Regions from separate parts of the Paenibacillus sp. MDMC362 genome, predicted to be linked through region 1. Evidence: riboswitches for the same ligand, from Rfam matches in the RefSeq annotation. Region 1 holds a riboswitch; the other holds the start of a gene.
What was found. A riboswitch is a leader RNA that binds a small molecule or an ion and turns the genes downstream of it on or off. The one in region 1 is predicted to bind cyclic di-GMP.

Region 1 (15,694 bases):
TTTTTCGAACCACGTTTGCTCCGTAGGAATCGATGTCCGGGTGAAATAATCCGTCCATCAATTCATGAAATCGGATGGGCCGGGAGCCTAAGGTGAAAGATGCGAGCACACTAATACCGAGCAAAACCAAACATATCACCAGAACCGTGCCGAAATTCCTGGGAATGCGGGAGTTTAGGGTTTTGTTTTCTGAAATGGATGAACTATTCATTTATTTTGCTAATAGCTCCTTCAAGCAAATCCAGGTACTCATCGATGGTATACGAGATGGCAAGAGGGTTCGGGTTTCCGGCTGCCGCCAGCGGCGTGCCGTTGCCAATAAACACGACGGAGCCTCTTTGAATAGCCGGAATCTTGCCGAGCAGGGAATCTGCTTTAACAGCTTCATATAAACTCTCATCGCCATAACCAACCAAAATATCCGCATCGTTAAGGACATCAGCGTTCTCCGCGCTTATATTCAGCGAGTAGTTGGTAGTGTCGGTAATCTGATTCGTAACACTTTCAGGATATTCCATCCCGAGCTCCATCAGAAAAGAGCCGCGAGGATCAGTAGGGGTGTAGATGTGCAATTTGGACATGTCTTTAGCCGAGAAATTGACCCAAACCACTTTCTTGCCACGCATCTCAGGATGCTCGCTTGCTTTTTCCTTGACCAGGTTTTCCGTATCCTTAATGAGCTGTTCGCCTTCCGCTTTCATGCCCATGCCGGTTGCATTTAACAGGACTTGTTCCCGCCAAGTGGTGAGCCAAGGAGTTGTCGGGTACGCTACAACCGGAGCGATCTTGGTTAGAATATCGTAGTCTTCCTGCGTGATTCCGGAGTAGGCTGCCAGAATGACATCCGGGTCGGCATCGGAAATCGCCTCGAAGTCAAGGCCGTCCGTATCCTGAAAAACATTAGGCTCACTTACGCCAAGTTCCTTGAGCTTCTCAGCCGTCCAAGGCAATAGTCCGCTGTCATCCTGAACGCCGTAATTCGCTGCAGAAAAGCCTACTGGAACAACCCCAAGAGCGAGAGCCACATCATGATTGGCCCATTGAATCGTAGCTACACGTTCAGGCTTGCTTTTAATGACGGTTTCGCCAAAAGCGTGTTTGATTACGATCGGATATGTAGCATCGGTCTCTTGGGAAGCCGGTGTTTCCGTTTTAGGCGTGCCTGTGCTGGTCGAAGCGTTTTCAGTCGCAGCCGGTTCAGACGTCGAGCTTGACTGCTGGCTTGAACAGCCGACGAGCAGAACCAAGATCACTGCCGAAATAAATAATGCTCTTAAGGAAATTTCTCGTTTTTTAAACATGGATATATCCTTCCTTCTAATAAAATATTTTTTAAAAATTCTTGTGTACATGAAAATGATAATCATTATCATATATTGGCGTTGATGGCTTGTCAATGAAAAATTCTCGACCATACGTTGCAGTATGTAATCCCTGACCCATCCAAAATGATCGGCGGTATACGCTGAAACGAGCTGTTAATTTTAAATCCGGCATGTTATATTTTGGATGATTTTACTCATCAGGATGACAAGGGGGAGGAATAAAATCTTTGACATTTCATCAAAAAAATTTTATTTCCCTTATATGTAAAATTGGAGGTGATCGATATGGATTTGAATGATGATCTAAAAGAATCCGCTTCTGCTCCTGAAGAAGATCATAGTGAAGAAAAGGAACGGCGCCACATGTCGACCAGCAGCGGGCTTCTGGAATCGGCCATCGACAAATTTGCCAGAGAAGGCGGCTTTGACGATTCGCCGTTTAAGGGAAAGCCGATTAAGATCGAAGACGGGGATGTTCTGACCGGGATCATGAAGAACGCGAATTACCAGCCAGCATGGGTCGAGCTGAGAAAAGAAATCGCTGCCGACATCAAGCGGCTCTTGGAGCGATCGGAGTCGGCTGCGATTCCAGAGACAGAGTTTGAGGCCATTAATCTAAAGATTATAAAGTACAACCGAATGGTTCCGAATCCACAGCTGCAAAAAGGGCTCCTGTCCGAAGTCAATTTGCACGCAGCCTATGATAAATGGGAGTAGCTAATTACCCTAACTGTATTTCCTTCCTGTCACCGTACAGGGGACCAAGTGGAAAATACGGCGAAAAAGACCTTGAAGCTCCGCTTCAGGTCTTTTTCGAATAGGATCCATGTCTCGATGTGGGGGTCAAGGTCCACTGGTCCCCGGAGGAACCCAGCTGCCAGCACTCACCTTGCCCTGCTCCGCCAAGCATCCAGCTGCTTCTGCACTTCCTGCCTTACGTCGTCTATGCCCGCCTGCTTCAGCTCTGCGTTAAACTTGGGGAGGATCGTATCCACATCGACGGAGCCTGTCATGAGGCTCGGATAATATTTATGCCAGACCATCTCGATGTTATCGGTTTGAGCGGTCAGCTGGGATAGATCGGGCGTAAAGCCGAGCACGGTGGACTTGACGACGCCAGCGTTGTATTTGCGGAATTGATCCCACTTGTCAAGGGGATCCGGGTTATCGCCGCCCATGGTTTTCAGGATAAACCAATTCCCCTGCGTGTATTGTACACCTGAATAACGGCTTGCAGGCGCATCCGGGAGCGGGTCGCCATGGCTGTCCATCTCCGTAGTTGGAACGACTTGCCCCTGTTCATCCAGCGTGTAGTGCACGCCTTCGATCCCATAGTTGAATAAGTTTCGTATTTCGGGGTCCGTATTGAGTAAATTCAAAAATTTAATACACTCTACGGGATGTTTGGTGTTGGCATTCACGGCCATGATGCCTCCCCGAACGGATTCCGTGGTGACGGTGCTTGGAGTTACGGGATGGGCTACAATCTTGTAGCCGCGATCCTTACTCCAAGTCGTCTCCGAGAGCGGACCGCCGCCCGAAGACTTCCAGAACACTTTGGCGCCGCGTTTAAGTCCTCCGGGCTCTCGCAGCGCGGCATCCTCATTAATGAAGCCCTCCTTGTAATAACGCCGCAACGTATCCAGCACCTGCCGCGCTTCCTTGGTTTCGAAAATATTCACCACCTGAGCGCTCGGGTCCAGTGATTTGATCATCAAGGGCAATTTATGGTTCATAATATATTCGTATCCATGGAGAGTGAAGAAATTGTGGGAATCTCGATCCAATTCCATGGGGATGTAGGCGGGCTCTTCCCGATGAATCATCCGAAGCAGCGGCTCAAGCGATTCCAGCGTATTGTATTTGGTAATGTCGATATTATATTTATTGACGATGGAAGCGGGGTACATCCACTGATCAAGCACGGCTAACTCTTTATTGGTCGGCACACCGTAAATGCTGCCATCGTTCATGCGTACCCCCTGCCAAAAGGTTGGGTCAATGGCATCGTACATTTCCTTGCCCAGGCCGGCAAGGTAGTCATCCAGCTTCAGCCAGGCGCCGCGCATAGCGGTCGTTGCATACTCAGGTGCAAAGGCGATATCAAACGGGCTGCCGGCGGATATGAGTGTGTTCAGACGATCCTCATACTCCTGCCAGCTTACCTTGACATAGGTGATCGTCACACCGATTTTACGAGCCATGATTTCATTGATTTTATCATTGACGAGCTGCAGATCCTTGTCGGGCTCGCCGATCGTATAATAGATCAGATTTACCGTGTCCCCATCGTATGTTTGGTCGTTGTATCCGGGCTGTCGGAAGCAGCCGGTTGTATAGGATGTCAGCAGCATTATGAGACTGATGATCATGAAGATGCGTGTGGGCCTTGGGTGCTTTAACATCATCGATACCCTCCTTTTTTTCGCCGCGTTCGCTGTTACCCTTTTCCCCGCAGTTCAGAAGGAGATTTTCGGAAAAAGCTGTGAAAATGCGTATAGAAATAGTTGAGATTGTTGTAGCCGACGGAAAAGGCGATGTAGGAAATCTTCTCATCTGTTGATTGAATTCGTTCTTGCGCAAGAAGCATTCGGTAAGCCATGAGGTATTCGGAAAACTTCATGTTGGTTTCTTTAAGAAACAATTGTCCAAGGTAGGTGCTGTTCATCTGGAAACGCTCCGCTACGGATTTCAACGTGATATTCTGAGCATACTCTGTCCTGATCATCAGCAGGATGCGGTTGACCAGCTTGGATAAGCTGTCGTGGCTTACACCTAATACCGGGTCCTTGTTCAAGCTTTCGCCGTTCCTGTTACCTATCGAACCGCCCAGATCCTCGACGATGATCTTCTCGATCACCTGCTGCAGCTTGGTGCGTTCCACAGGCTTGAGCAGATAGTCTTTGACGCCACACCGAATGGCTTCCTGGGCATATGTAAATTCACTATAGCCGCTCATAATGATATATTTCGTAGGAATTTGAAATTCGTTCAGCCTGCGGATCGCTTCATATCCAAGCTCCTTGCCAATGCAAACATCGAATATGGCGACATCCGGCAGCAGGTCGACCACCTTGGACATGGCTTCGTCCGTGGATTCGCAGGTCTCGATCCGGCCAAATCCGTATTGCTTCCAATCCAGAATTCGCTTCATTCCCTCCAAAATCTGAGGTTCGTCATCCACAATCATCAGTTTGTACATGTTCAATCACCTCTTTTGAAATCCGCACGGATATGTTGACTCCAGCTTCCTCATTATTCGCAATCTCGATCGAAAAGCCGCTCCCGTAGAAAAAGTGAAGGCGCGTATATACGTTGCGCAGTCCGATACTATGGGAAGAAGGTTCATCATGATTAGACATTGTGCTTCGAACGGTACGTAAACGCTCCGGAGGAATACCGCGCCCATTGTCCACGAATTCCAGTACGTAACCATCTTCGGCTTCATAGCCATTAACGACATACAAATTAAACTCATGATTCGCGTTAAAACCGTGGATAAAAAAATTCTCAGCCAAAGGCTGCATCCAGAATTTCACGGTAGGGATATGCAGCAGCGCCGGCTCTACATTCACTTGATAATAAAAACGCTCGGGATACTTAAACTCCATAATCTCCAAGTACTTCTGCAGCAATTCCAGTTCGCTCGCAATCGAAATGATATTTTCCTTTTTGACGATATCACGATAGAGCGTCCCCAGCGTTGCAATGGCATCAGCGGTGTCCCTGTCTTGATTGACAAGAGCAGTGGAGCGGATCACCTCCAACGTATTGTATAAAAAATGGGGGTTAATTTGATGTTGAAGCGCTTTCATTTCAGTTTCCTGCTGTTTGATCTTTAACAGATATTCGTTGCGGATATGCTTATCCAGCTGCTGAATCATATCGTCCAATTCCCGGGCGATCATGCCGTATTCATTTCGACGGTAACGGGCAGGGCGGTTAGGCGTGAAATTGGCCATCTTCACACGTCCAATCGATTGAATGATGCGGCGCAGGAAGAGGGCATCATCCCGCATATTGTATGCAATGAGCAGAAGCACGCTGATCATGGCCGTCAATATGATCATAAAGATGGTGATCAGCATCCCGGCATGCTGACGGATGAGCATAGATAAATCGATGATGCTGACGAATTTGAAATTAAACTTGGTGGATGGAAAGGAGACATAAAAGATATGCTTCAAAACGCCTTTCGAAATAATGCCGTGACTGCGTTCTTTCGCCGCGGCTAGTCGGGATAACTCCTCCAGGTCCCGGTCCTGTTCGTTACCGATCAGATATATTTCACCGGAGGGGCTGACTGCAGCGGCATTACCCAATCGGAAGCTTTGAACGGATTTAAAGATCTGCTCGCTGCTGACCAAGAAGCGCAGCTCACCGAATTCCTGGGAACCTGACGTTGGATTCGACAGTTTCTTGCGGTATACGAACCCCTTCATCAAGGTATCGCGAAAAGTTTCATCCGTATTCGGAAGCCCGAAGGTAAAGCTTGCAATTCCGTTATCATTAAAACGGACGACATTGCCATACTTGTCGGTATGCGTGCTTATCTGCGTGATTTCGCCCTGCGCCCAGCTGTACAGATAGGTCTTCACATCCTCCGGAAAAGAAACCAGCGGCTGTGAGAATTGGCTGTTCTGCAGCCTGCGGGTTAAGTAACCCTCAGCGCTGCTGCTTAAAAAGCTGCGAGCATCATCCATCAGAGCGGGATTGGAATACATTCGCTGCATGTAAGCCTCGATGCGATCGGCATCATACTGCAGCTCATTCTCTACGCGCGAGAAGGCATTGGCCGCCTCGATGCGGGCATTGCCAACCCATTGATTCAGCAGCATGGCACAGGTCAGCGTACCCAGCGTAAGTCCGATGACCACGACGAAGATGACATAGGCAATAAACTTGTGACGATAAATTTTGATTTGCAAAAAAGAGCCCATACGACACCTCGATTGCAGCAGGTCGTTGAAACAGATGTTGCCATATCTCAATTTAACACGATTAGCGCCCAGCTTCATAGATCTAAGGAAAAAGCACCCCTTAAGAGAGCCTCATTAAGGGATGCGCCTGATTGTAATCTTACTTGAAGTAATTGTTGATTTGCTCTTGGGCAGCTTGCATAATCGTGTCCATGCCGGCTGACTTTAATTCAGCCGTAATCTTCGGCACCATGGTTTCCGGATCGGATGCGCCCGTGATCAGCTCATATTTGTATTTATCCCATACGGCTTGGCAGTTCGCCACTTCGGTCTGAAGATCGGTGATGTCCAGCGCAAAGCCCAGAACGGTGGAAGAGGTCGCTGCATCGTTCAGCTTTTTAACCTGCTCCCATTGATCTTCAGGGGCGCCCTGGGTCACCGCCAAATTGAAGAATGTGCCTTGCGTGTAGGCAGCCAGCGGCCAAGTATCGGATGTACGCTCAATCACCTTTTCGCCATCGACATTGTTGTAGTCGACGCCTAACTCGCCGAATGCCAGCATATTGCGAAGTTTAGGATCGGTATTCACTAATTCAAGGTATTTCAATGCTTCCTTCTTATACTTGGAATTCGCTGAAATCGCGTTTAGCGAGCCTTGGATCGTGCTGGTGGTATAGATCGGTCCATAATGCTGTACCATATTATACTTTTCAATGGCGTCATTGATTTGCCAGCTGACCTCGGCTCCCGGGAATGCCTGGGCTGCAAAGAACGGTCTGCCTTTGTCGTTCTCCGTCTTCGTCGGAGCGTCCGGGTTGATGATGCCATCCTGATACCACTGATGCAGGAGCTTCAGATTTGCCATGATATCCGGCTGCTCGAGAACGGAGACGACCGTGCGCGATGCATCGTCCGCTTTTACGCCGATGGGAGGGAAGCCCAGCGTTAAATCGTCATATTCGTTAAAGAAACCGTTCAAGCCTTCGCCTTGCGTCATTGGCAGCGGATAGAAGCTTTTGCCTTCGCCGGCCTTCATGTCACGAAGCGGCTTATCCAGATCCTGCAATGTTTTGATATTGTTGATGTCGATATTGTACTTTTGCACATACTTGTCATCGAATACCCAGTACTGCGTCAGCGCGGAATCCTTGTATGTCGGAACGGAATAATATTTGCCGCCGATCTTGGTGCCTTCCCATACCTTTTCGGGAATCAATTTGTACAAGTCCGGCGTTTCGCTCTGAACCAGATCCGTAATATCGGCAAACGCGCCCATTGTCACTTGCTTGCTGTATTTACCGCTGTTCGTGAACATGATGTCGAAGGGCTCGCCGGTATTCACGATGGTGTTCATTTTGGTGTCCCATTCGCCCCAGCTGGCTACCTTGATGTCGACCTTCACGCCAATCTTCTCGGCCGTATAGGCATTCATGGCATCGACCGCCTTGCTGAAATTGTTCGGTACTTGGCCGCCGATGGTCCACCAGGTTAGCGTCGGAATATCCTTGCTTGTCGTTTCGGAGTCTTTGGATGTGTCCGGCGTCGCTTGGGATCCGTCTGTTGTGGAAGCAGGCTTCGAGCCGCCGCAGGCTGCCAAAGCGGTCAACATAAGCGTCAGCACGCACAGCGTAGAGATGAACTTTAATGCTCTTTTCATTTCATTTCCCCCTTTTTGAAGTTAAATTACCTGAGTGTTGTTCAGCGGATATTTATCATAAACCAAGCTTGTCTTGGTTTATTTCGTCATTAGCCCTTCACGGCGCCGACCGTCAATCCGGAAATAAAATACTTCTGGAAGAAAGGGTAGGCGAATGCTACAGGCAGCACGATGAGAATGGCGACCGCCATGCGGGCGGATTCCTTCGGCATCGTTGCGACGAGCATGGCGTAGCTAACGCCCATACTCGCTGCATTCTTGGCGAGTGCATCGACATTGCTCATTAAGCTGTTGAGCAGCGCTTGCAGGGAATACAGGTTCTGGTTGTCGATATACAGCATGGATTGAAACCAGTCATTCCAGTAAGCAAAGCAGAGAAACAATCCGATGGTGGCGATGACCGGCAGCGAGATCGGCATGATGATCGAGAAGAAGATTCGCAGCTGGCTCGCGCCGTCGATTTCGGCTGATTCGATCAGCCCGTCGGGAATCGTGCTTTTGAAAAAGGTTTTACATATGATGACGTTGAACGATGAAACGGCGAGCGGGAGAATAAGCGCCCAAATGCTGTCTTTCAGTCCCAGTAAATTCGTGTTAATGAAGTAGCTGGACACCAAGCCGCCGTTGAATACCATCGGGATGAATACCACCCAAGTCAGAAAGCCCCTCAGCTTGTAGTTTGGGCGAGAGAGAACGTAACCCATGGAGGCGGTTAGCAGCACCCCGAGCACGGTACCGACCACGGTAACGAGGGCCGATACACCGAGGGCCCGCAGAATCATCGTTCCCTGCTTGATGATGTAAACGTAAGCCTCGGCCGACAAAGCAACCGGCAGCAGATGATATCCGGTCTCTCGGATGGACTCCTCACTGGAGAAGGAGATGGACAGAACAACGATTACAGGTATGACGCAGAGCAGCGCCAAAATAATAAATACCAGGTTGAAGAACAGGTTGACGGCTTTATTTGTACGGTTAAACTTCTCAAGGCCCGTCTCGTAAGTGGTTTTTGGTGTCATCGTCTTGCCTCCTTACATCATCGCGCTATCCGGATCGATTCGACGAACAATCCAGTTAGCGATCAGAATCGTAGCGCATCCCAGAACAGACTGTACGAATGCGGCTGCGGATGCCATCCCTACGGTGGCGGTTTTCAATTGTTTATACACCATGACATCAATGGTGGTCGCCACGTTGAACAGCGAATTGGAGTCTCGCGTGACCTGATAGAACAAACCGAAATCGGTGTAAAATATGCGCCCTACGGCCAGGATGAACATCATGACGATCACCAGCTTGAGCATGGGCAATGTAATGAATCTTGTCTGCTGCCAAATCGAAGCGCCATCAATAACAGCTGCTTCATAATAGGTGCTGTCGATGCTCGTGATGGTTGCCAAATAAATGACCATACCATAGCCCAGGCCCTTCCAGACATTTAAGAGAATCAAGAAGAATGGCCAATATTTCGGCTCCATATACCAGTTAATCGGGTCGCTGCCCATACTGACGAGCATTTGATTGACAATTCCTTTGTCGAAGCTTAAGAAAGCCCAGCCTACCGCAGATACGACCACCCAGGATAGGAAATAGGGGAGGAACATCATCGTCTGATAGACCTTGCTTGCTTTACGGCTGTGGAGGAGTCCGATCATAATCGCGAATAGAACGGGCAGAACAATCCCCAGGACGATAAACACAATGTTGTATCCAATGGTGTTGCGAATAATGATCCAGGCGTCATTCGATTTGAACAAGAATTCGAAGTTTTTGAAGCCTACCCATGGACTGTTAAACACATTGCTCAAAAAGCCGCCGCTAATTCTGAAATTTTTAAAGGCGATAATGATCCCGAACATCGGTAAGAAACTAAACAGGATGTACCAAATCGTGGTCGGCAGCGCCAAGAGGGTTAGTTCCGTATCCTGCTTGTGCCAGCGTATTCGTAAGCGCTTTCGTTTTTTAGGTTCGGCTTGTGAGCTCATGTTTGTCACTCCTTACGGTGTTGTCTCGCTTGTCGTGCACTTGTTAGATTTATTGTATAAGAGGAAGATTCGATGCTTCCAGATAACAAACTTGATACTATAGTCAACAAACGTTAGATTCAAAAGATTTATTGCTCTATTGGTCGATTAATTAACAAGAGCCAAACGTTCGGATTAGACAGCTCTGTGGGACCTATAACAATATTACAAATTTTAATTTTTTTATTGATAGAAATGGATATATTTGATATGATGTATTCACAAAAGCTACTCACGATAACGGCAAACTTGTCGAAAGGCAAGGACGCAAAGCTACAGGGTCTTCTTGACGAAACGTCAATGACAGCCAGCTACCGAACGAAGACGCTTTTTTTGTTTTTTTGGACAAACATCCACTGAATCCTGTGAAACTCTAATACGATAATGGCAAACTTGTCGAAAGACTAGGACGCAAAGCTACAGGGCCTTCTTGACGAAATGTCAAATGGCAGCCTGGCCACCGAAGGGGAGTTACAGCATGCGCAACGCAATGTTCGCGATAATTGGACTTTTTGCGTTACTGATATGGGCTCCGGTTGTACAAGCTGCACCATCTGAAGATTGGCTGGGCTTGGAGGAACTGGATCGTGGGGCAATCGTCATTCGGTATGACGTGAAAGCAGGCACCAAAACGAAGCTCATGATCGGAAAAGGTCAGGATCAATATACATATGGGCTTTCGAGGGCGAAGCAGCAGGAAGTTTTTCCACTGCAGATGGGCAACGGGAACTACAAGATTTCCGTGCTCGAACAAGTCAGCGGCAGCAAATACAAGATCGTACAGGAAGCGGCAGTTAAACTTCAACTGACGAACGGCAGCCAAGTATTTTTGAACTCTGTACAAAATGTCGATTGGAGCGAAGAGGGCAAGGCTGCTCAGCTTGCGAAAAAGCTAACCCGCACTGCTCACTCCGACAAGGAAAAAGTACAGGCTGTCTACGAATATATCGTCGGGACGGTTCGGTACGACAACGCTCTGGCATCCAGCAAGCTGACGGATTACCTTCCCGATAGCAACCGCACGATCGCTGGACAAAAGGGAATGTGCTACGATTACGCCTCCCTGTTCGCTTCCATGCTCCGAAGCCTCGATATTCCGGCAAAGCTTGTCATGGGAACCTCGGAATACGTCGATGTCTACCACGCCTGGAATGAAGTATATTTGAACGGGCAGTGGGTAACCATTGACACAACCGTCGATGCAAGCTGGAAAAGCAAAGGGGCCGGATACAAAATGATTAAAGATGCCTCCAGCTATTCAGCAACCAAATACTACTAATTAATGCGTAGCAATAAAACTAAGCTTTGGACGATTATGTCCAAGGCTTATTTCGGTTGTATAGAAATTGTATAGTTTTGGCCGATATAATGCAGGAAGCCCGCTGGGTTCTGAAGGAAAATACAGACACCAATGAATCGTGCGCCCGTAACAGGTCCTGAAGATGATGGCTCGTGAAGTCCATTATTGGCATGCATTTTGATAGAAGCATGGGACGAATCAGCGCACGAAAAAGTAAGATCGGAACCGAATATTACGAGGGTAATGATAAGATTGAGGGAGAGATTATGAAGAAAAAAGTAAGTGGAGTTGTTGTGGCGCTGCTGCTTCTGTTTCAAACCCTATTGGGCACATTTGCTTGGACGGCGAATGCGGCGGGTAGCGAGCAGCCATCAGCCATTACTGTGCAGGAATCAGAGACTGGCGTGCAGGAATTAGAAGTTAGCGAGCCAAAGACAGTCACGGATGACGTATATAACACGCCAGCACCAGCAGTCGACATGGAAGGAATACTCACCAAAGTCGTATTAACCGATGTGAACGGTACCGTGGTTGATGCGGTGTATAATCCGGACAGCAGCCTGGACATCGGTGCAGCGGTTAATCTCAGCTACGAATGGGAGCTACCGAACGGACACGGCTACAAGAAGGGGGATACATTCACTTTCGAGCTGCCGATGCAGTTTGAGATTTTTACGGACATTGACGCACCGCTCCTTGCCGGTCAAGGCGAAGTTGGCCGATTTACGGTTGATCGGAACGGGAAAGTTGTGATGACCTTCAACGATTACGTGGAGAATCATTCCAACATCAGCGGCAAGCTGGAAATTCGCACAGAATTTAAGAAGGAAGTTCTTAAAGGAAGCACTGAAATCATTATTGCATTTCCGATAAAGGGTGGGGTTCAGACCGTCGTCGTGAATCTGAAGCCGCAAGGCGGAAAGCTGATCGAGAAGCAAGGAAAAGCGATTGGCAAAGACCGGATCGATTGGACGGTACAGATTAACAAGTCGCTCAATAAGATCAAGCACGCGGTCATCACCGATGAAATGCCTGAAGGCTTGGAGCTCATCGGGGATTCCATTGAGGTATACAATCTGCAGGTTAACGGTGACGGCTCGGCGGTTCTTGGCGAACGGCTGGATGCCGGCAAGTACACCGTTCAAACAGGCGGTGGCGGCAAGCTGGAGCTTGCATTCCAGGATGAAACAATCAGCAAAGCTTACGAAATTCGCTTTTCGACGAAGCTTATCGGTCAACAGTCACGGTTTGAGAATACCGCCGTCCTGTCAGGCGAAGGGATGGAAAATGTGGAGTCGACGGCGACCGTAACGGTAGATCGCGGCCAATTCTTGAATAAGTCGTATCGCCAGGATAAGGATACCGGAGTCATTACTTGGACGGTGAAATACAATTTCAACGAAAAGAAGATTCCGAGCGCTCAAGCCGTAATTACGGATGAATTTAGTGAGAATCATACCTGGGTTGCCGATTCGCTGAAGGTGTATAACGGGAATTCGACGAATGCCAAAGACCTGGTTTCAGAAGAGGATTATAACGCTGTAGCGAAAGGCACGAACGGATTCGAGCTTCAATTCAAGCAGGATATCGATTCGCCTTATACGATCGTTTATCAGACGATGCCGGTTGACCGCTTGAGCTCCGAAGGTCAGGAGGTCAAGAACAGAGTTGTATCGGGCGAAGCATTCAAGGAAGTAACGGCTCCGGGCTACGGAAGCCGTGCCCTGGTAAAAGGATCCTCGAACGTCAATTTTGACACAAAAACCGCGAAGTGGAAAATTACGGTCAATGGCGATAAAAAGCCGGACGGCACCAAATACAGCATGGAGAAGGTAGTCATCACGGATACGTTCCCGCAAGGCGGACTCGAACTCGTTCCGGATTCAGTGACTGTAAAAGCGGACGGGAAAGTCGTTCCAGAGGGCGATTATAAAATCGTGATCGATGATGTACGCAGCGGGTTTGTCATCGAATTCTCCAAGATTGACGCCACTTATACGATTGAATATGAAACGAAGTTTAACATCGGCTGGCTGAAGGATCGCAAACGGGACTTTTTGAACAGAGCCTCGATGACATGGGTCGAAGAAGGCAAGAGCAGAGGGCCAATTGAGCGGGATGCTAGCTTCTCCGCTGACGATTATACGAAAAATAACGGCGGTAAAGGCGGCAGCTACAATCCTGTCGACAAAGAAGTGACGTGGAATATCAAGATGAATTATAATCTCGATTCGCTTAACGAAGCGATCGTAACCGATGCTCTGAAGCACCAGCAGAAGCTTGTGCCGAATTCGGTCAAGGTATACGAGATGGAGTTGACCGGGGGACGGAATGGCGCTCAGAAGGGCTCGCTAGTTCCAGCTGAACAATATGCAGTGACTGAACCATCAGAAGCTAACGGAAACCAGCTGTCCGTTCGGTTTACCAGCCCGATCTCATCGGCATACTGGATTGAATTCAAAACATCGCTGGAAGACACATTGATTGTCAACAAAATCGATAATACCGCCGTACTGCTGGATGGCAGCGCTAAAAAAGCGACATGGAACGCCAGCGTAACGATTCCTCACGGCGGCGAATATGTGAAGAAGAGCGGCTCCCAGAACGGAAACAAAATCGACTGGGAAATTCGCATCAATGAAGGTCAGTCGCATATTTCCAACGCAAAAATTATCGATAATCCAAGTCCGAACCAGATCTTGATCGAGGATTCCTTCCGCTTGTATGCGACCAAGATCAATGCAAACGGAAAAGCGGAAAAAGCCCAAGAGCTGACTAAAGGGAAGGATTATACCTTAACCATCCATAGGCTTGATGGTGATAAAGAGACATTCGAGTTGAAATTCACAAATGACATCTCGACGGCTTATATTTTGGAATATCAGTCGTTCATTATTGCTGAAGATAAAGAGGCTGTACAGAATAAGGTGGCTCTCGAAGGAGATCAGCTGAAGACGGAGATTCGGGAAACGACGGAAGAGGTTATTGTCCGTACTTCCTCGGGTTCAGGCTCCGGAGGCGGCGTAACGGGCAGCCTGGAAGTAACGAAGGTGGATCAGGACGATCAGACGAAGCCGCTGGCAGGAGCCAAGTTTGCGCTCTATGATAAGGCAGGCAAACGGACGCCGATCGTTAAAACCACGGATGATGAAGGCAAGATCCTGTTTACAAAGCTGCTGTACGACGACTATGTTTTGGAGGAACTGGCCGCTCCAGAAGGATATAAGATCGAGCAGGCGAAGTGGGACGTAACGATTGATTTCAGCATCAAGAATCAAGACAACGTTAAGAAAATGATCGTTACGAACCGCAAGGAAGAGCCTGTAATTCCTGGCGAACCGACGGATCCGACAGATCCGACAGATCCGACAGATCCAACAGATCCTGAAAACCCAACGGATCCTGGCAATCCGACCGATCCAGGCAACCCGTGGAACCCAACAGATCCTGGCAATCCGACGGATCCAGGAAACCCGTGGAACCCAACGAATCCTGGTAATCCGACGGATCCAGGTAATCCGGGGAACCCAACGAATCCTGGCAATCCGACAGACCCAGGTAATCCGGGGAACCCAACCAATCCGGACAATCCGACCGGTGAGGTAGAGGTGCCGGACGAGGATGTTCCAAGAGGTGAACCAACAACGCCTGAGACGCCTCAAGAACCTGAGACACCTCAAACACCTGAGACACCTCCAGCAGAGCCGGAAACACCTGCCATCGATATTGACGAAGAGGATATTCCGCGAGGAGGAGTCGATCCTGAGCCTCAAAAGCCGGATGCACCAACTCCGTCTGAGAACGCTTCGACACCGCAACCGACGGTTCCGATGCTTCCAAAAACGGGAGAATCGAGTCCTTATCCGTTCTATTTGGCGGGGCTCGGGCTGATCGCTTTCGGTGTATGGTTAGGTCGCAAACGGATAAAAATGAAACCATAACGTCTCACGCTATACTTCGGCTCTTCTTGTCCAATTACCTGGGCAAGGGGAGCCGTTTTCCATGTTGGGGATTCAATCCCGTCCATTAGGCTTGTTCGGAGATCAGATCATGGGGCGAGTTATATCCCCGTTTCTAAAATTGTCTCCGTTTGATTCAAACTGGTCAACGCTACACTAGCCTCCCATAACTGTTTCCTATTTTCATGGTTATAAGAAAGTTCGGATGATTTTATTTGTTTCGTACCTTCAAAATATTTCCCTGTCGTTTGGTTAAACCTGCTATCGGTTACTAGCGAAGCCAAAGCTTTCCCGGACTGACGCACCGTATTCACGTTAGGGTAAAATAGCGTTAAAACAGGCATAAGATAGTTCCAAACAAATCTCATAATCGGCGTATAGCTTTGAGCAAGTCCCGTGCCTGGCATCATTCCCGGATCGAAAGCATTAACGGTAATATTCAGGTAGCTCTCAAAAATAAGGAAGATTTGCTGGCGGCTGTTGCGGTTGAAAATTTTGAGATGCTGACCA
Region 2 (15,694 bases), on a different contig from region 1:
AAACGCCCCGATGGCAGAGTGCGAAAGGGATAGCGGCGGCGCGCTAAGAGGCAGCACCAATGGCGTCCACAAAATGCTGAAAGCCGTAAAAATCAGCATAGCCAGCACAGCGCGGATACGTAGTAGCCGTTCTTGAAGGAACAACACCAGTACCGACTTAAGCAGCTGAGAATAGGAAAGAGTTTTTACCTTACGCTCAACATTTGGCAGCACCTTATATAATGCGTAAACCATGAGCAGCATCAACGCAGCAGAAACCAGATAAACCGAACGCCATCCTGCAAGATCCTTCAAAACCCCTGAAATGGTTCGCGCTAAAAGGATCCCGATCACAATTCCGCTGGTTACCATGCCTACGGCTCGCCCGCGTTCAGCAGGAGCAGCTACAGTCGCGACGAACGCCACAATAGTCTGCGTTACTACGGCAAGCAATCCAACCAATGCCAAACCTGCAAAGAGCATCGTGCCGGATGAAGCAGTACCAACGATAACGAGAGCCGCCATGGAGACTGTCATTTGACCGATAATTAACCGGCGTTGGTTCAGTAAATCCCCCAGAGGCACCAGCAGCAGCAGTCCCAATGCATAAAAGATCTGTGTGACGGTAATTAGAATTCCAATCACGGAATAGTCCATGTCGAATTCGTACGACAGCTCATCGAGCAGCGGCTGTGCGAAGTAGATATTGGCAACTGACATACCGCAAGCAATCGCAAACAATAACGTAACATAACGAGTCAGAGGCATACGATTACCGGATTGGGCCGTGGACACCGTTCCCTGTGACGCATTCGCGGCTGTTTCGTCATGGACCGCTTTTTTTGCTATCAACTCTTCCATTCTGTGCATTCAACCCTTTCGAATTTTATGTACTGATCGGTATGATAAATTGCCCGATAAATATATCTTATCCATACGATCTATGTCAACAGGTTTATTTCAAGCGTTAGGGTGAAACGGTGTGTCCCAATATTTATCTGCATTAATATAGAAAAACGGTATTTGACAAAAACAACAGCCCAATATAAAATTAATTATACTGATTGGTAATGAAAAAAGGTTGTTTACTTCCCTTTTGTGATCATGAAGTTTTCCTTGAAATCAAATGTAATGAGAGGTAATTCATTATGGGACGAGTCCGCGAATTTGATGAAGAGAAAGTATTGGATGCAGCGATGCAGTTATTTTGGGAGAAGGGATATGAGGCTACCTCATTAAGCGATTTGACTTCCAGAATGGGGATTCAGCGGCCCAGTATATACTCAGCCTTTGGAGACAAGAAGGAGCTGTTCGAAACAGCTTTGCGCAAATACACGATGTCACATGCTTCCGAGGCGCGGACCAGGCTGCAAAACCATCAATCGGTCAGGGAGGCCTTTCGGGCTTTTTTTAAAAATATGGTTGATGAGGAATTTTCCGAAAGCCGCAGCCGAGGATGCTTTTGCATCAATACGATGGTTGAGCTTGCGCCTCATGATGAGAAATTTGAAATTCTGACAAGGGAGCATCAGATGTACTTGGCGGTCATATTTCAAGAAACCATTGAGCGAGGCATACAATCGGGCGAGCTTGCGAGCGGCACGGACGCGAAAGCTTTATCCCAAGCGCTGATCGTATCGCTGATTGGGTTGACCGTCATGTTGAAATCCCGTCCGGAGCGCTCATTCGTAAATAATACGATAGAGGTGACTCTTACATTGCTTAAATAAAAGGGGATCTGTAATGGAACGTTTATAGGCGTTATCCTACCCAAGTAATTTCGCGGGATGACGTTGAGTTTCATGTTTACGTGTTGTTGCAGCCGTCCAAGCATAGTAAACTGTTCTAAAAAAACAATAGTAGGTGCATCGATGAATATGAACATACGAACAGGACGAATAGAGGAGCTTCAAGAAATCATGGCTTTGATAGCCCGCTGTGTTGCGGTCATGCAGGCTGGAGGCAGCGATCAATGGGATGATCAGTATCCGAACCGAGAGGTCATTGGTGAGGATTTGCAGCGAGGAACATTGTTTGCAGCTGAGGGCGAAGGCCGGATCTTAGGGATTATCGTCCTTGACGAATCGCAGGCTGAGCAGTATGAGACCATTAACTGGAAGCAGATGAAAGGGCCTCATTTAATGATGCATCGGCTTGCTGTCGATCCGGAAGCCCAAGGACAGGGAGTTGCGCGAAAACTGATAGCCTTCTCCGAAGAATATGCCGTGCGAGAGGGTTACACGAGTCTGCGATTGGATACCTACGCCAAGAATACGGCTGCTCTCAAGCTGTATCAAGGATTAGGTTATGACCTGCGGGGAGAAGTGAACTTCCCGGGCAGAGCATTAAGCTTTCCGGTATTTGAAAAGGTGCTTGGATAAACAAGTCATGAAGTTAGTCTGCTGAGGATCAGCGTGTATGCTGGTCCGAGGTGGACTTTTGCTGTTTATTAGGAAAACTACGATTACATGCATCATGGCGAGGGGGCTTTTCGGATGCCCATTTTTACCTTCTATTTAGATTTTTTTCAAAATAGGTATTGCAATTGGATGCAGGGATAAGCGATAATGTATTTAGATGAAATTCTAAATAGAAATATGGGTGATGCACATTGGGCTTTCCGGAAACATTCAAGGCGTTATCTGATCCGGTGAGACGGGACATCCTGGTTATGCTCAAGCGCGGCAAAATGTCAGCCGGAGAGATCGGCCAGCATTTCGATATGACCGGGGCGACCATTTCGTATCATCTGTCGCAGCTGAAGAAGGCCGGACTGATATTTGAAACGAAATATAAAAATTATATCTACTATGAGATCAACGTGTCCGTCTTCGAAGAAATCATGCTGTGGTTTTCACAATTTAACGGGGGGAAACAAGATGAGGAAAAAGAATAGTTCGATGCTGGTTATAACAACGCTGATATGTTTATTGCCAATTATTTTATCGATGACGCTGTATAACCAATTGCCTGAGCAGGTGGCTGTTCACTGGGACGCAGCAGGCAATCCGGATAATTATGTGTCGAAGGCGGTTGCGGCGTTTGTCCTTCCGTTGATTACTGCGGTTCTTAACGTCGTTGTCAATGTAGCGCTTAACAACGATCCTAAGAAAATGAACGCTGCCCCGGTATTAAGAACGATGGGTCTATGGCTCATCCCCGCGCTGTCTCTCATTCTCATGCCGATCACGCTGTTCAAGGCCATGGGGGCCGAGCTGCCGATCCAGACGATTGCACCGGCTCTCGTGGGCATGCTGCTCGTGGTCACCGGTAATTATTTGCCGAAGAGCAAACAGAACTATACGGTGGGCATCAAGCTGCCTTGGACGCTGAACAGCCAGAATAATTGGAATAAAACGCATCGTTTTGCGGGGTACCTGTGGATGGCAGGCGGAGCGTTCATGATCCTGACGGCGTTTCTGAAGGCGAACCTTGCCGTTGCAATCGTCCCTGTCATTATATTAATTGTGGCGGCTCCAGCGATTTACTCGTTCACTTTGTTTAAAAAGGGTGTGTAACGGGCGGGGCAGCAACACAAGAACGTCCCGAACGGCCAACAAGCTGACTCCATGAACGATGGGTCAGCTTGTTGTTTATTTTACGGCAGAACACGGGCTCATCCGTATCGGGTACCAAATAATGACATGAAAAGCTGAACTCCATAGTGATGGAATCCAGCCTTCCCCTTGCCTTATTTGCCGTACGGATGAATCGTCTGAATGGTGCCGTCCTCATTATAGGTCAGCTCGGTAAATTTGACGCTGCGTTTATTGTCCGCTCCGCCGGAAAGGGAGCTGTCATGGTAGAAGAGGTACCATTTATCCTGGAACTGAACGATGGAGTGATGGGTCGTCCAGCCAATTACGGGGGTTAGAATCGTGCCTTTGAACTCGAAAGGCCCCGTTGGACTCTGACTCGTGCCGTAGACGATTTTGTGTGTTGAGCCGGTAGAGTAAGAAAGATAGTAGGTTCCGTTGTATTTATGGACCCAAGGTCCTTCAAAATATCTTCGCTCTTCATCCCCTGCAACAATCGGGTTGCCCTTGTCATCAACGATGGATATTTCTTGGGGCGTCTCTTTGAAATTAAGCATGTCATCGCTCAGCTCAGCAACCCGCGGTCCGATAGCAGGCGCGTCTGCGGCAGGCCCTTCCGCATCCGGAATGTGCGACCCGGTCTGCCATTGTTCCAGCTGTCCGCCCCAGAGGCCGCCGAAGTAAATATAGGCACGATTGTCGTCATCCATGAATACGGCAGGGTCGATGCTGTAGCTGCCCGGAATGTAATGAGGCTCCGGTTTAAATGGGCCAGAAGGAGACGAGCTTGTCGCTACGCCGAGACGGAAAATATCGTCATGATCCCTGGCGGGGAAGTATAAATAGTAAGTGTTGTTCTTGAAGGCAGCATCCGGGGCCCACATTTGCTTCTTCGCCCAGGGCACATCCTTCACATGAAGAGCTTCGCCATGGTCCACGCATGGAGCATCCACATTCTCCATCGACAGAACATGGTAGTCTTCCATGTCATACTGGTCGCCGTTATCATTGGACGTGTTCTCATGATCCAAGTCATGGGATGGATAAATATAAATTTTACCCTCGAATACATGGGCGGATGGGTCTGCAGTATAGATATGGGTTACGATCGGTTCGTTAGGCTGTACGGGCTTGTTCATCACGTTTCCTCCTCGGATCATTGCATTGTAAGCGCTTGTATTCATTTTATCAGACGCGATCCTCTCCAAAAACCTAAGAAAATTAGGTTTTTCACCTAAAAATATTAGATCTTTTTGGATTGAGCCTTAGAAGTGATTCCAAAAGACCGTCTCTTCTAAGGGTAAACGTGTTGAAGGATGAGCCGGAACGGACTTCTTGCCGATCGCAACCAGCATTACGGGAATCAAATGGCGCGGAACCCCGAATGCTTCCATAAAAAGGCTTGAGTTATATCCGCCCATCGGGCATGAATCAAGACCGCGCGCCTTTGCAGCCAGCATGAGCTGCATGGCGGCCATGGAAGCGCTCCGTATCGCTTCCTCCTGTGCAAGTTCAGGCGCATTGGTGTAGGAATTCATTATCTGCCGGACCAGATTCGTTTTAACCTCCTCTGTCATGAATCCTGCCTGAACCGCTTGTTCATATATCGCTTCGGCATGTTGATGGGCCTGCAGGTTTCCCAAAACCGCGATGATAGCGGAGGCTTCAACGATTTGCTTTTGCCCATATGCGATGGGTAACAATTTGTCTTTGGTGGCCTTGTCTGTAATGGCAAGATACGTCCAATGCTGCAGATTCCAGGCGGAAGGTGCGGTACTCGCGATCTCTAACATTTCTTTAATCTCTTCATGACTAATTTTGTGTTGGGGGTCAAAATGTTTTACCGCTTGACGTTCACGTACAGTAGTTAAATAATCGGCATGAGAAATGGATGCCACGCGAATCAGCTCCCTATCATAGTTATCTTCATTCTTAAGGCCGGGAAGGTGTTCCCAACGCAGCGAACGGTTACTTGAATATAGGATAATGATGTGTTTGAAACCATTCCCTATTTTGACAACTGTACCGATACAGTGGTGAGATCCTGTATAATAAGAGTCGCGAGGGGGCGGGGTAATGAAAAAATATTTATCCATTCTTACCGATATGGAATCGAAAATTCAAGAAGGACAATATCGTTCAGGGCAGAAGCTTCCTTCCGTTCGAAGCGCGGCCCAATCCTACGGGTGCAGCATTAGTACCGTGATTCGTGCTTATACTGAGCTTGAGAAACGGCACGCCATTTATTCGGTTTCGCAAAGCGGTTATTATGTAGTCCAGAAAGATGGGGATTCGGATAACATGGATAAGAGTTTGATTGATTTTGCGTCGGCTTCTCCGGATGTGAATGTGTTCCCTTATCTGGACTTTCAGCACTGCTTGAACAAGGCGATTGATACCTATAAATATCATCTGTTTACTTATAGTGATGGGAAAGGAATGGATAAGCTCCGCCAAACGCTTGTGTCCCATCTGGCTGACGCTCAGGTATTTACCGTGCCAGATCGGATCGTGGTGACATCAGGTGCAAATCAAGCGCTGGAGATACTGGCTAAGATGCCGTTTCCAAACGGAAAATCGGTGATTCTCGTTGAGCAGCCAAGCTATAATAACTATTTGCAATATTTGGAGGCGGAAGGACTATCCGTCATTGGCATACCCCGCTCAACAGCCGGGATTGATCTGGGAGCACTCGAGGACCGGTTCAAAACGGGGAACATCAAATTTTTCTACACGATGTCCAGATATCATAACCCTCTCGGAACGTCGCTTCGAATGGAAGAGCGGAAAGCGATCGCCGCCCTGGCCAGCCGATATGACGTGTTTGTGGTGGAAGATGATTACATGGCTGACCTTGGCAGTGGACGCGGATTCGACCCCATCCATGCTTATAACCAAACTTCGCATATCATCTATTTGAAGAGCTTTTCAAAGATTATATTTCCAGGCCTGCGTTTAGGTGCCGTCGTGCTGCCGGAAGCGCTGCTGGAGGGATTTCATGCTTATAAAAAATATGGAGATACCTCACTGCTGTCCCAAGCAGCGCTCGAAATTTATATCAGCAACGGTATGTATGAACGGCATAAACAGAAAATCTACAGTCAATATGAAGCCAGAATGCAGGCAATAGACTCCGCTGTGAAACGGTACGGGGGAACCGGGCTCGTTAAAGTCGTACCCGGTGACGGCGGAATATACAAATTATTCGAGCTGCCGCAGACTATAAACTTAGAGCGGCTGATCAAGCGGCTGAAAATGCGGAACATCTTGGTGATGCCCGGAAAGTTGTTTTATTTGTCCGATTATCTGGAAAGGGAGAAGTTTTTGCGAATCAGCATTTCCAGAGCGCGCTTGGAACAGATAGAGAAGGGGGTTCAAGCGATCGTTGAGGAAGTGAAGCGGGAAGAAGGCAATCGATGGTGATTCTTTCGGGTCATGTTTATATTTAGGTTGCATTTCATAAAAATGTATTTTATATTCATCTGGTAGTTATATGATAAAAAGCTATTACTTTCGATTGTTTCCGATATGGTGTGTTCTTCCATATTCGGCAATGATCGCGGATTTATTTTATGAAATGACATCGTACGATAATGGCAAACCCACTGAAAAGTGGCGACGCAAAGCTATAGGGGCTAAGGCGGATCACTCGTATCCGCTATGCTAGCCAGTTACCGAATACGACGGAAAAGCCTCCGTCTATTCAGACAGGGGCTTTTTGCGTTTATTTCTAAAAAAATTCCATTTTCTAACCAAATTCTTTCAGGTTGGAGGAGTAGTAGCTAACGTAAAAACTGCCAACGTTTTCAAGGAGGGAAACAAACCAATCGATTGATCACCATCTAAACCAACAAGGAGTTGTATTCATGAATATGGACCAGGTCAGGAAATTGCTAGCTAGTAAATTAACCATTCTTAAACAGCCGGAATGTCCCAACATCGGTCTTGTTGGTCCCGTTAGGCTCCCTGTGCAGTTGGAGGACAATGAGGCTGTATTTAAATGGTATACTTGGTTAAATACAGGTAATTCATTTATGGATAAGAATGACATTCTGGAATCATTATCTCAGGCAGATCTTGCTTCACATCAGCAGTCTTCCGTACTAGTATATGGCGATTTTGCCAATGAGGAGCATGCCCTGATACGGATGCACAGCATTTGCCATACCGGAGATATCTTTGGAAGTAAACGATGCGATTGCGGCTACCAACTGCGGGAATCCATGCGCATGATCATCGAAAACGGTACTGGAGCTCTCTTTTATTTGGCGAATCACGAGGGTCGCGGAATAGGGCTTTTCCCCAAATCGTTAGCTTATCTTTTGCAAGATGAGGGGTGCGATACTGTAGAGGCCAATCTAAGCCTTGGCTTTGCAGATGACCATCGATCTTATGATGAAGCCATACGTGTACTCCAAAGCTTGCGGCAAAAACCAGTCACCCTGATTACAAACAATCCTAGAAAGCTGCAGTCTTTGCGGGAAAAGGGACTTTTAACCGATCATCATAAATCCATTTGGGGAGATGTATCCGAGCATAATAATCGGTATTTGGCAACGAAGATCGAAAAATCAGGTCATATTTACGACTCTTTGGTGGAGACAGCTTTATTATGATGGGGAGTGTTAATCATATGAATTTAGACCAACATTTTATGAAGCTGGCATTGGATTTGGCAGGTACGGCCAGTGGGAAAACCAATCCGAACCCGGTCGTTGGCGCACTGATAGTCAAAGACGGACAAGTAGTTGGCGCAGGTGTTCATAGGAAAGCTGGGGAACCTCACGCAGAGGTGCATGCATTTCGGATGGCTGATGGGTATACCGAAGGCGCAACGCTCTATGTTACGCTGGAACCAAGCCCTCAATCCTCCCCTTGCATAGAATTAGTCTTGAATTCGGGAGTCGCAAGAGTTGTCGTGGCGATGGAGGATCCGAATCCGAAGGTGGCCGGAAGAGGCATTCAATTATTGAGAGAGAATGGAATAGAAGTTGATGTGGGTGTATTGGGGAAGGAAGCCGAGTTACTTAATGAACGATTCGTGCACAATATGTCAAAACGACGGCCGTTTATCATTTCCCAGGTAGCCATGACGCTTGACGGAAAAATTGCCGCGTCAACGGGGCATTCTAAATGGGTTACATGTGATGAAACACAGCTTGTAGTACATAAATTAAGAAACAAAGTCGACGCCATATTAGTAGGAATTAATACGGTGTTGGCCGATGATCCGCTCCTTACGACCCGACTGCCGGAAGAAAGTGGGAAGAATCCCATACGGGTAATTTTAGATTCGAATTTGAGGTTGCCCGAAGATGCCAAAGTTACCGATTGTTCGGAAGCAGCGACATGGGTAGTCACGAAGGAGGGTGCTGATCCGGGAAGAGTACACATGCTGCAGCAAAAAGGAATTGAAGTTCTGTTCGTTCCTGTGAACCGTTTCGGGCTGGATCTCCATGCATTATCGGATATGTTATATCAGCGAGGTGTTACCGACCTGCTGGTAGAAGGAGGCAGCGAAGTAAATGGATCATTCCTTCGAGCCAACCTTATTGATAAATGGATGATTTATATCGCTCCCAAAGTGTTGGGGGGACGGCAATCCTTCTCGCCCTATGGCGGCTCGGATTTGGAATTAATGGATGACGCGGTACGCGTAAAGATTCAATCCGTACAACAAATCGGCGAAGATATTTGCATTACCGCTTATCCGGATTACCATTATTCCATGTCTAAAAGTTCCTGCGTAACAGATAATCTGAATGAACTTTCCTTGAATAGTTATTAGTGAATAGACAAATAGAGTACATGATATTATGGATGATAGAAACGGCAGCGGGATACCCAACTGCCGTTTTTTCTCATTCGCATATTCGAATCTATTATTGTCGGTTTTTCAAATTTTCCATTAACTGGTTATCAAGTCCCATGTTGATAGCATAAATCAGATGGTATATTTTTGTAAGAGACATTTTATGTAGAGCTGCTGATAAATCGTATGAATACATGCTCTAAGCAAGGGGGAAAATGGTATGCTTGTTGGAGAAGAAGGGTTCAGCATATCGAAAGGAAGATGAGTACGCATGGAAAATCCTAATAAAGTCTACAATACTGCGGTCGAAGCAACGCTGGAGGTCATTGGCGGGAAGTGGAAACCGGTCATTCTCTTTCATCTTACTTTCGGAAAAAGACGCAATAGTGAATTTTTATGCCTGATTCCCCAGATCACGCAAAAAATGCTGACACAGCATCTGCGAGAGCTGGAAGAGGAAGGCGTTATAATACGAAAGACGTATAATCAGGTTCCTCCCAAGGTGGAGTATGAACTCAGCGAGTATGGCTGGAGCTTGAAGGAAATTCTTCATTTGATGTGCCGATGGGGCGATATTCATATCGAGCGAAAATACGGCGAATCCGCCATGGTGCTGGAGAAGCCTGCATTTGAGGATCGGCACTAAGAGGTATGATAAATGAAGGAGCCGACTATTCCTTGTAGAGTCGGCTCTTTGTCATGCAGCTTGCGCGATAGCTTAGGGAATGACTTTACGCCGCCGGAGCTCGTCAAAGATGTTCATGAACATGGCTTCCGTATCGACATACTCATGAAATCCGAAGCGGCGGGCCTTCGAACCGTCTGCAAAGAAATCATAATCCCAGGAGAACACAAAATCACCGAACTTCCAGGAGGAAACCTCTTGATATGTGTGCTCCGCAAGTCCGTGATGCTCCACCATACGATTCCAGACCGGCTCTTTATCCGCCATAACCGTTTCCAGATTCATCTGCAGAGGCGGTGCGGTTTCCAGTTCGAAATACTTCGCAATCTTCGGCCATAACTCGTTCCAACGGAACAGATCCCCATTCGTGATGTTAAATGCTTGATTGGCACATCGTTCATCGGTTGCGGCCCATACTGTAGCCTTCGCGAGCAGATCGGCATCGGTCATCTCCAGCAGACTGTGATAGGCCCCCGGCTTACCTGGAAAACGCAGAGGAATGCCGAGCTCTTTCGAAATCGAGGCATAGACGGCAATGACCATCGCCAGATTCATCGGGTTCCCAAGGGCGAAGCCGCTGACAACGGATGGGCGCAGCGCCGACCAGGTCCAGACTTTGCCTTGCTGCCGTTCCTCGAGGAAGTTCTGCTGATCGATATTGAATTCTGGCGGCATATGGTTCGCATCCGTCTCCCGGGCCGGCGTCTTGAATGGACCGAGATGCGCGCCGTATACCTTGTAGCCCTGCATCAGACTGACATGCTGCAGATTGGCAGCAATGGGCTCGATAGCTTCCACGACATGGACGAGCATCGCCAGATTTGGTGCGACAAGCTCGGCCCACGTTGGCCGGTCCTGATAGGCCGCATAGAAGATATGCGTCACTTCGGTCAAGGAGCTTAATTTGGCAATCGTATCCTCCTGATCAAGCAGGTCGGCGGAGATATAACGTACCCGGTTCGTGGATTCGCCGCCTCGGCGCGATACGCCGACGATGTTCCAATCGGGAAGCGTGGCAAGGTATTCGATGAGGTTGCGGCCGATCACCCCGTTGGCTCCTACAACCAATGCCGTCTTTTGCGAATGATGTGAACGTTGATCTGTATTCATTTATTCATCTCCTAAAGTCATACTTGATTAATGTCATTTTGCACGTTAGGGTTCGGCTTGAGAAGTACGCACTTTGAAGTGACCTAGTCACTTTTTGGTAATGTTTAAGCAATGCAAAGAGGTTGACAATTAGTTTTGAATCACTTGCCGGATAAGAAACCCGTGGATAAATTGGATCTGGCAGAGCATCAAAAGACTTCCAGCTTGTGTGCCGGAAGTCTTTATTGAAAGGGAATATTCATCCCCGTGGTCGGCTAGATATAGGAAAGAAACAGGGTGGCGATACCAAAGTAGATGACAAGCGATAGGATATCGTTAATGGTTGTAATCAGTGGACCGGAGGCCACAGCCGGATCGATCTTGAATTTGAACAGAATGAGGGGGATGATGGTGCCCGCCATCGTGCCCACGATGAGTGTTGCAATCAATGAGACTCCGACCACAAGCCCCAGATAGAGATTGCCCTGCCAGAAGTATGCGATCAAGGATATCAGGATCCCGCATGTGACCCCGATCATCAAGCCGACCTTCAGCTCTCTCGCTAACAGTCGGTACACCAGCGATTTGGTCATTTCTTTCGTAGTCAGGCCGCGTACAATAACAGCTAACGACTGCGTGCCGGTGTTGCCGGTCATTCCGGCAATCATGGGCATGAAGAAGGCTAGCGCGACAACCTGTGCCAGCGTCTCTTCAAATCGGGAAATGATCGTCCCCGAGATCAGACCGATGAATAAGAGCAGGATCAGCCACGGTAATCTTCGAAAGGCGGCAACGGTTGCTTTAGTGTTGAAGTCAATGGATTTGCCCCCGGTGGCGTTCATTTTCCGAATGTCCTCATCGGCTTCCTTGATGACGACGTCGAGAATATCGTCAACCGTAATGATGCCTACAAGTTTGTTATCCTGTTCAACGACGGGGATAGCGACCAAATCGTATTTTTGGATTATCTGCGCGACTTCCTCCTGATCGGCATCCACAGGTACGGATAGTACCCGGCTGTGCATGATATCCACCATATATTCATCCGGTTCGGCCAAGATAAGTCCACGGTAGGACACCACGCCTATCAGCTTCTTGTCTTGGTCAATAACGTACAGATAGTTGATCGTTTCGGAAATGGAGACGTAAGTTTTCAGCTTCTGGACGACCTCTGATACGGTGTAATGCTGGGGAATCCACACATAACGATTGGTCATGATTCGGCCCGCAGTTTCCGGCGGGTATTTCATCAGGTTCAGGACAAACTGGGATTCCTCGTCCCGCATTCCCTTGAGGAATTCGTCTTTCTGCTCGGGCGACAGCTCATCAAGCAGAATGGCGAGGTCATCGTTATCCATCAAGTCCAGGACGATGGCTGTTTTTTCTTTGCCCAGCGTGCCCAAAACTTCGATCTGCTGGTCATGCTCCATTTCCTGAATCATATCGGCCAGCTGTTCCTCGTTCAGAAACTGCAGAAATCGGGTTTGGTCCGCATCGCTGAGATGGCTATGTATTCTGGCCAGGTCATAAGGAAGAAATTCATCGATCATTCGCTGAAAGTCATGGGGTGTATTTGCTTTCAGACTCTCTATAATGTCCGGCATCCATTGCTCCAGCGTCCGAGTATTCACGCCGACAATCCTCCTTTCTGATTCCGTTATAGGATAACGAAATGATTACGTATTATAGGGTTCACCATAACGACTTATTATTAAACAATCCGGATACGGCCAGTGGATGAAATCAAGGGTGATGGACGAGAAAAAAGAATCCGCAGCATGAGTTGCAAACGGTTGCAATTTCACATAAGATATAGGCGCACAAATCTAAGAGTAGGGGTGAGTATATGAAATACAGACGTCTTGGAAAAACCGATCTGAAAGTATCGGTAGTCGGTGTGGGAACCTGGCAGTTTGGCGGTGATTGGGGGAAGGATTTCAATCAGAAGGAAGTCGATGCCATCTTAACGCATGCGAAGGAGCTCGGCATTAATCTGTTGGATACAGCCGAATGTTATGGTCCTCATCATATGTCTGAGAATTTCATCGGTGATTTCTTGTCGCGCGACCGCCGCGAGGATTGGGTCATTGCCTCGAAGTTTGGTCATCGATGGCATGAGCAATGGGAGAACGCTTGGGATGCGAAGCAGATCCAAGTTCAGCTGGAGGAGTCACTTAAAGCGCTCCGTACTGATTACATCGACCTGTATCAATTCCATTCCGGCTCGGATGAAGTGTTCAACAATGATGATATGTGGACGATGCTGGACAAGCAGGTTCAGGCGGGAACGATCCGCAATCTGGGCATATCCATCGGAAGCAACAGAAATATCTATCAAACCGACAAGGCTGCGGAGGTGAATGCCAAAGCCATTCAGGTCGTGTATAATCGTCTGGATCAAGCTCCGGAGGAAGAGGTTCTCCCCTCATGCATGAAGCAGGATCTTGGCGTATTGGCGCGAGTTCCGCTTGCAAGCGGGTACTTAAGCGGAAAGTACAAGCCGGGAACGGTGTTCAGCGACAATGTGCGCAAGAATCGTGACCAGGACGAGATCAATGCCAAGCTGAGGCTTGTGGAAGAGATCAAGCAGAACGAAGTGCCGGAGGGCGTGAATATGGCCGAGTGGGCCTTGGCCTGGTGCTTGAAGCATCCGGCTGTCAGCTGCGTCATTCCCGGCTGCAAGAGCGTGGAGCAGGTGGAGACGAACGCGAGAGCCGTGGAGCTGGATTTGGTCCAAGACGACCATCCGGGAGCGTGGAAATCTTAGTACAACCTAGATTCGAGTGCGAATTGGACGATAATAGAAAAAGCACCTGTAGAGGTGCTTTTTCCTGTATCATTCCCATCCTGCCTGCTAACCGGCAACCATCCCGCTTCGCAGGCAGAAATTCGAATTTTAGAGATGACTCGTTGAAGCACGGGATGGTTCAATGCGATGATCCGCGGGCTTCATGAACGTTTCAATCAGGCTGGTAAAGCTGTCCCCGCCACGGCCATTGGCAACCCCCCGTTTAAAGATTTCCAGCACCGCTTCAGGCAGTGAAGCGTCAATCCCAGCGTCATGTGTAGTATGGACGGTATGTTCAACGCTGGCAGCGCCCATGGCGAGCCGGTCCACGTCCCCCGGATATTCTCCAGCATCGATGCGCGGCGTATAGAACTCAATGAATTGCGGCAGCGATGCCATCGTGCTGATCGCATGAGGCTTCAATTGCTCTGCTGTGATGCCGTTAGCCTTGCCTACTGCAACAGCGTGCAAATAACTGAGCATCCCCGTCCAGAACATATCCATTCCGATCTGATAATATAGCGCGGCGAGCCCAGGATCTTCACCCCGATAATCCGTACTCGTCAGCACTTCAAGCAACTCCTTTTGGGACTCGAAGATATCCAAGGGGCCGCTGTAAAAGGTGAACGACTCCGGCTTGCCGATTCCCGACGGTGGGACCTGCACACCGCCTGTGAGATGCGAAGCGCCATGTCCGGCCAGCCATTTGGCTGCTTCCCGGGCTTTCTCCGGGGTGTCCGAGCTTAGATTAACGAATACCTTGCCCGCGAGAATGTCAGAGTCCTTTTCAAGAATAGCGTACATCGCATGGTAATCCGTAAGACTGAGAATGACTACCTCGCTTGCATTCAAGGCTTCCTTAATTGTGGACGCTCTGATTGCTCCCTGATCAACAAGCTCATTGGCTTTACTGGCTGTGCGATTCCACAATGTGACCTCGTAACCGTGATTCAGTAACGTGCGTGCCATGGCTTGACCCATCGGTCCCAGGCCTATGATCGTCACGGATGATTGACTTTGCGTATTGTTTTTCATTTTGAATTATAGCTCCTCTCAATAAGTCTAACCCCATGCTAAACGATGACACTGGTGTCAAAGTCAACAGCTGAAGTTTGGCTAATGATTCTGTTATTTTGCAGAGCGAATATTTCAGTGTAATAGACTCATTGCACGGGACTTTGTTATAGTTAACTTAACGGGATTTTTTGGGGAGGAACCAGATGAAGCCGATTAATAAACTTAGCGTTCAAGATGATTTTGTTGGATTTTACTTGCTGAAAGAGTTAAATATGAGACAGACCAACGGCACGCCGCCGAAAGATTATTTTGACATCATTCTCTCGGATGCGAGCGGCCAGATTTCGGCCAAGTACTGGGATGTAACCATACAGGATAAAGAAACGTTCCTGCCGATGCAATTAGTCAAAATCCGGGGAACCGTGCTGAGCTACCGGGATCAGCCTCAAGTCAAAATCAGCCGAATCCGTAAAGCTACGGATGAGGACGGCGTTTCCTTAACCGATTTTGTGAGGGCTGCGCCAATCCGTCCCGTGGATCTGTTACATACGATCAAACTTACGATGAATGAGATTACGGAGCCGCAGGTACGAAGCATTGTGCAGTATTGTGTGTCGAAGGTGGAAGAGAAGCTGATACATTATCCGGCTGCCAAAACCTATCATCATGCCTATTTTGCCGGACTTGCCTATCATATTGTCCGCATGCTGGAGATTGGCGATTTCATCTGCAAGCAGCGGCCGTTTCTGAATCCGGACTTGATTAGGGCGGGCATTATCCTTCATGAT

Region 2: another riboswitch for cyclic di-GMP. It lies ahead of DP091_RS24195 (GTP cyclohydrolase II); the one in region 1 lies ahead of DP091_RS28160 (transglutaminase-like domain-containing protein).

What each region holds. Positions count from the first base shown of each region.
Region 1 is NZ_QLYT01000069.1:52,162-67,855, reverse strand. It holds gene DP091_RS28205 (FecCD family ABC transporter permease) at 1-211, opposite strand, end outside; gene DP091_RS28200 (iron-siderophore ABC transporter substrate-binding protein) at 204-1,301, opposite strand; gene DP091_RS28195 (DnaJ family domain-containing protein) at 1,611-2,042, shown strand; gene DP091_RS28190 (ABC transporter substrate-binding protein) at 2,210-3,733, opposite strand; gene DP091_RS28185 (response regulator transcription factor) at 3,766-4,527, opposite strand; gene DP091_RS28180 (sensor histidine kinase) at 4,502-6,265, opposite strand; gene DP091_RS28175 (ABC transporter substrate-binding protein) at 6,405-7,901, opposite strand; gene DP091_RS28170 (carbohydrate ABC transporter permease) at 7,991-8,920, opposite strand; gene DP091_RS28165 (ABC transporter permease) at 8,933-9,886, opposite strand; cyclic di-GMP riboswitch class I at 10,158-10,244, shown strand; cyclic di-GMP riboswitch class I at 10,302-10,390, shown strand; gene DP091_RS28160 (transglutaminase-like domain-containing protein) at 10,404-11,204, shown strand; gene DP091_RS28155 (LPXTG cell wall anchor domain-containing protein) at 11,492-15,166, shown strand; gene DP091_RS28150 (Rossmann-fold NAD(P)-binding domain-containing protein) at 15,286-15,694, opposite strand, start outside.
Region 2 is NZ_QLYT01000051.1:122,768-138,461, reverse strand. It holds gene DP091_RS24235 (MFS transporter) at 1-747, opposite strand, end outside; gene DP091_RS24230 (TetR/AcrR family transcriptional regulator) at 1,128-1,709, shown strand; gene DP091_RS24225 (GNAT family N-acetyltransferase) at 1,857-2,360, shown strand; gene DP091_RS24220 (autorepressor SdpR family transcription factor) at 2,591-2,875, shown strand; gene DP091_RS24215 (SdpI family protein) at 2,859-3,497, shown strand; gene DP091_RS24210 (glycoside hydrolase family 43 protein) at 3,671-4,654, opposite strand; gene DP091_RS24205 (nitroreductase family protein) at 4,781-5,413, opposite strand; gene DP091_RS24200 (aminotransferase-like domain-containing protein) at 5,592-6,938, shown strand; cyclic di-GMP riboswitch class I at 7,101-7,194, shown strand; gene DP091_RS24195 (GTP cyclohydrolase II) at 7,382-8,131, shown strand; gene ribD (bifunctional diaminohydroxyphosphoribosylaminopyrimidine deaminase/5-amino-6-(5-phosphoribosylamino)uracil reductase RibD) at 8,149-9,303, shown strand; gene DP091_RS24185 (winged helix-turn-helix transcriptional regulator) at 9,599-9,973, shown strand; gene DP091_RS24180 (SDR family oxidoreductase) at 10,046-11,122, opposite strand; gene mgtE (magnesium transporter) at 11,377-12,732, opposite strand; gene DP091_RS24170 (aldo/keto reductase) at 12,948-13,868, shown strand; gene DP091_RS24165 (NAD(P)-dependent oxidoreductase) at 13,998-14,924, opposite strand; gene DP091_RS24160 (3'-5' exoribonuclease YhaM family protein) at 15,110-15,694, shown strand, end outside.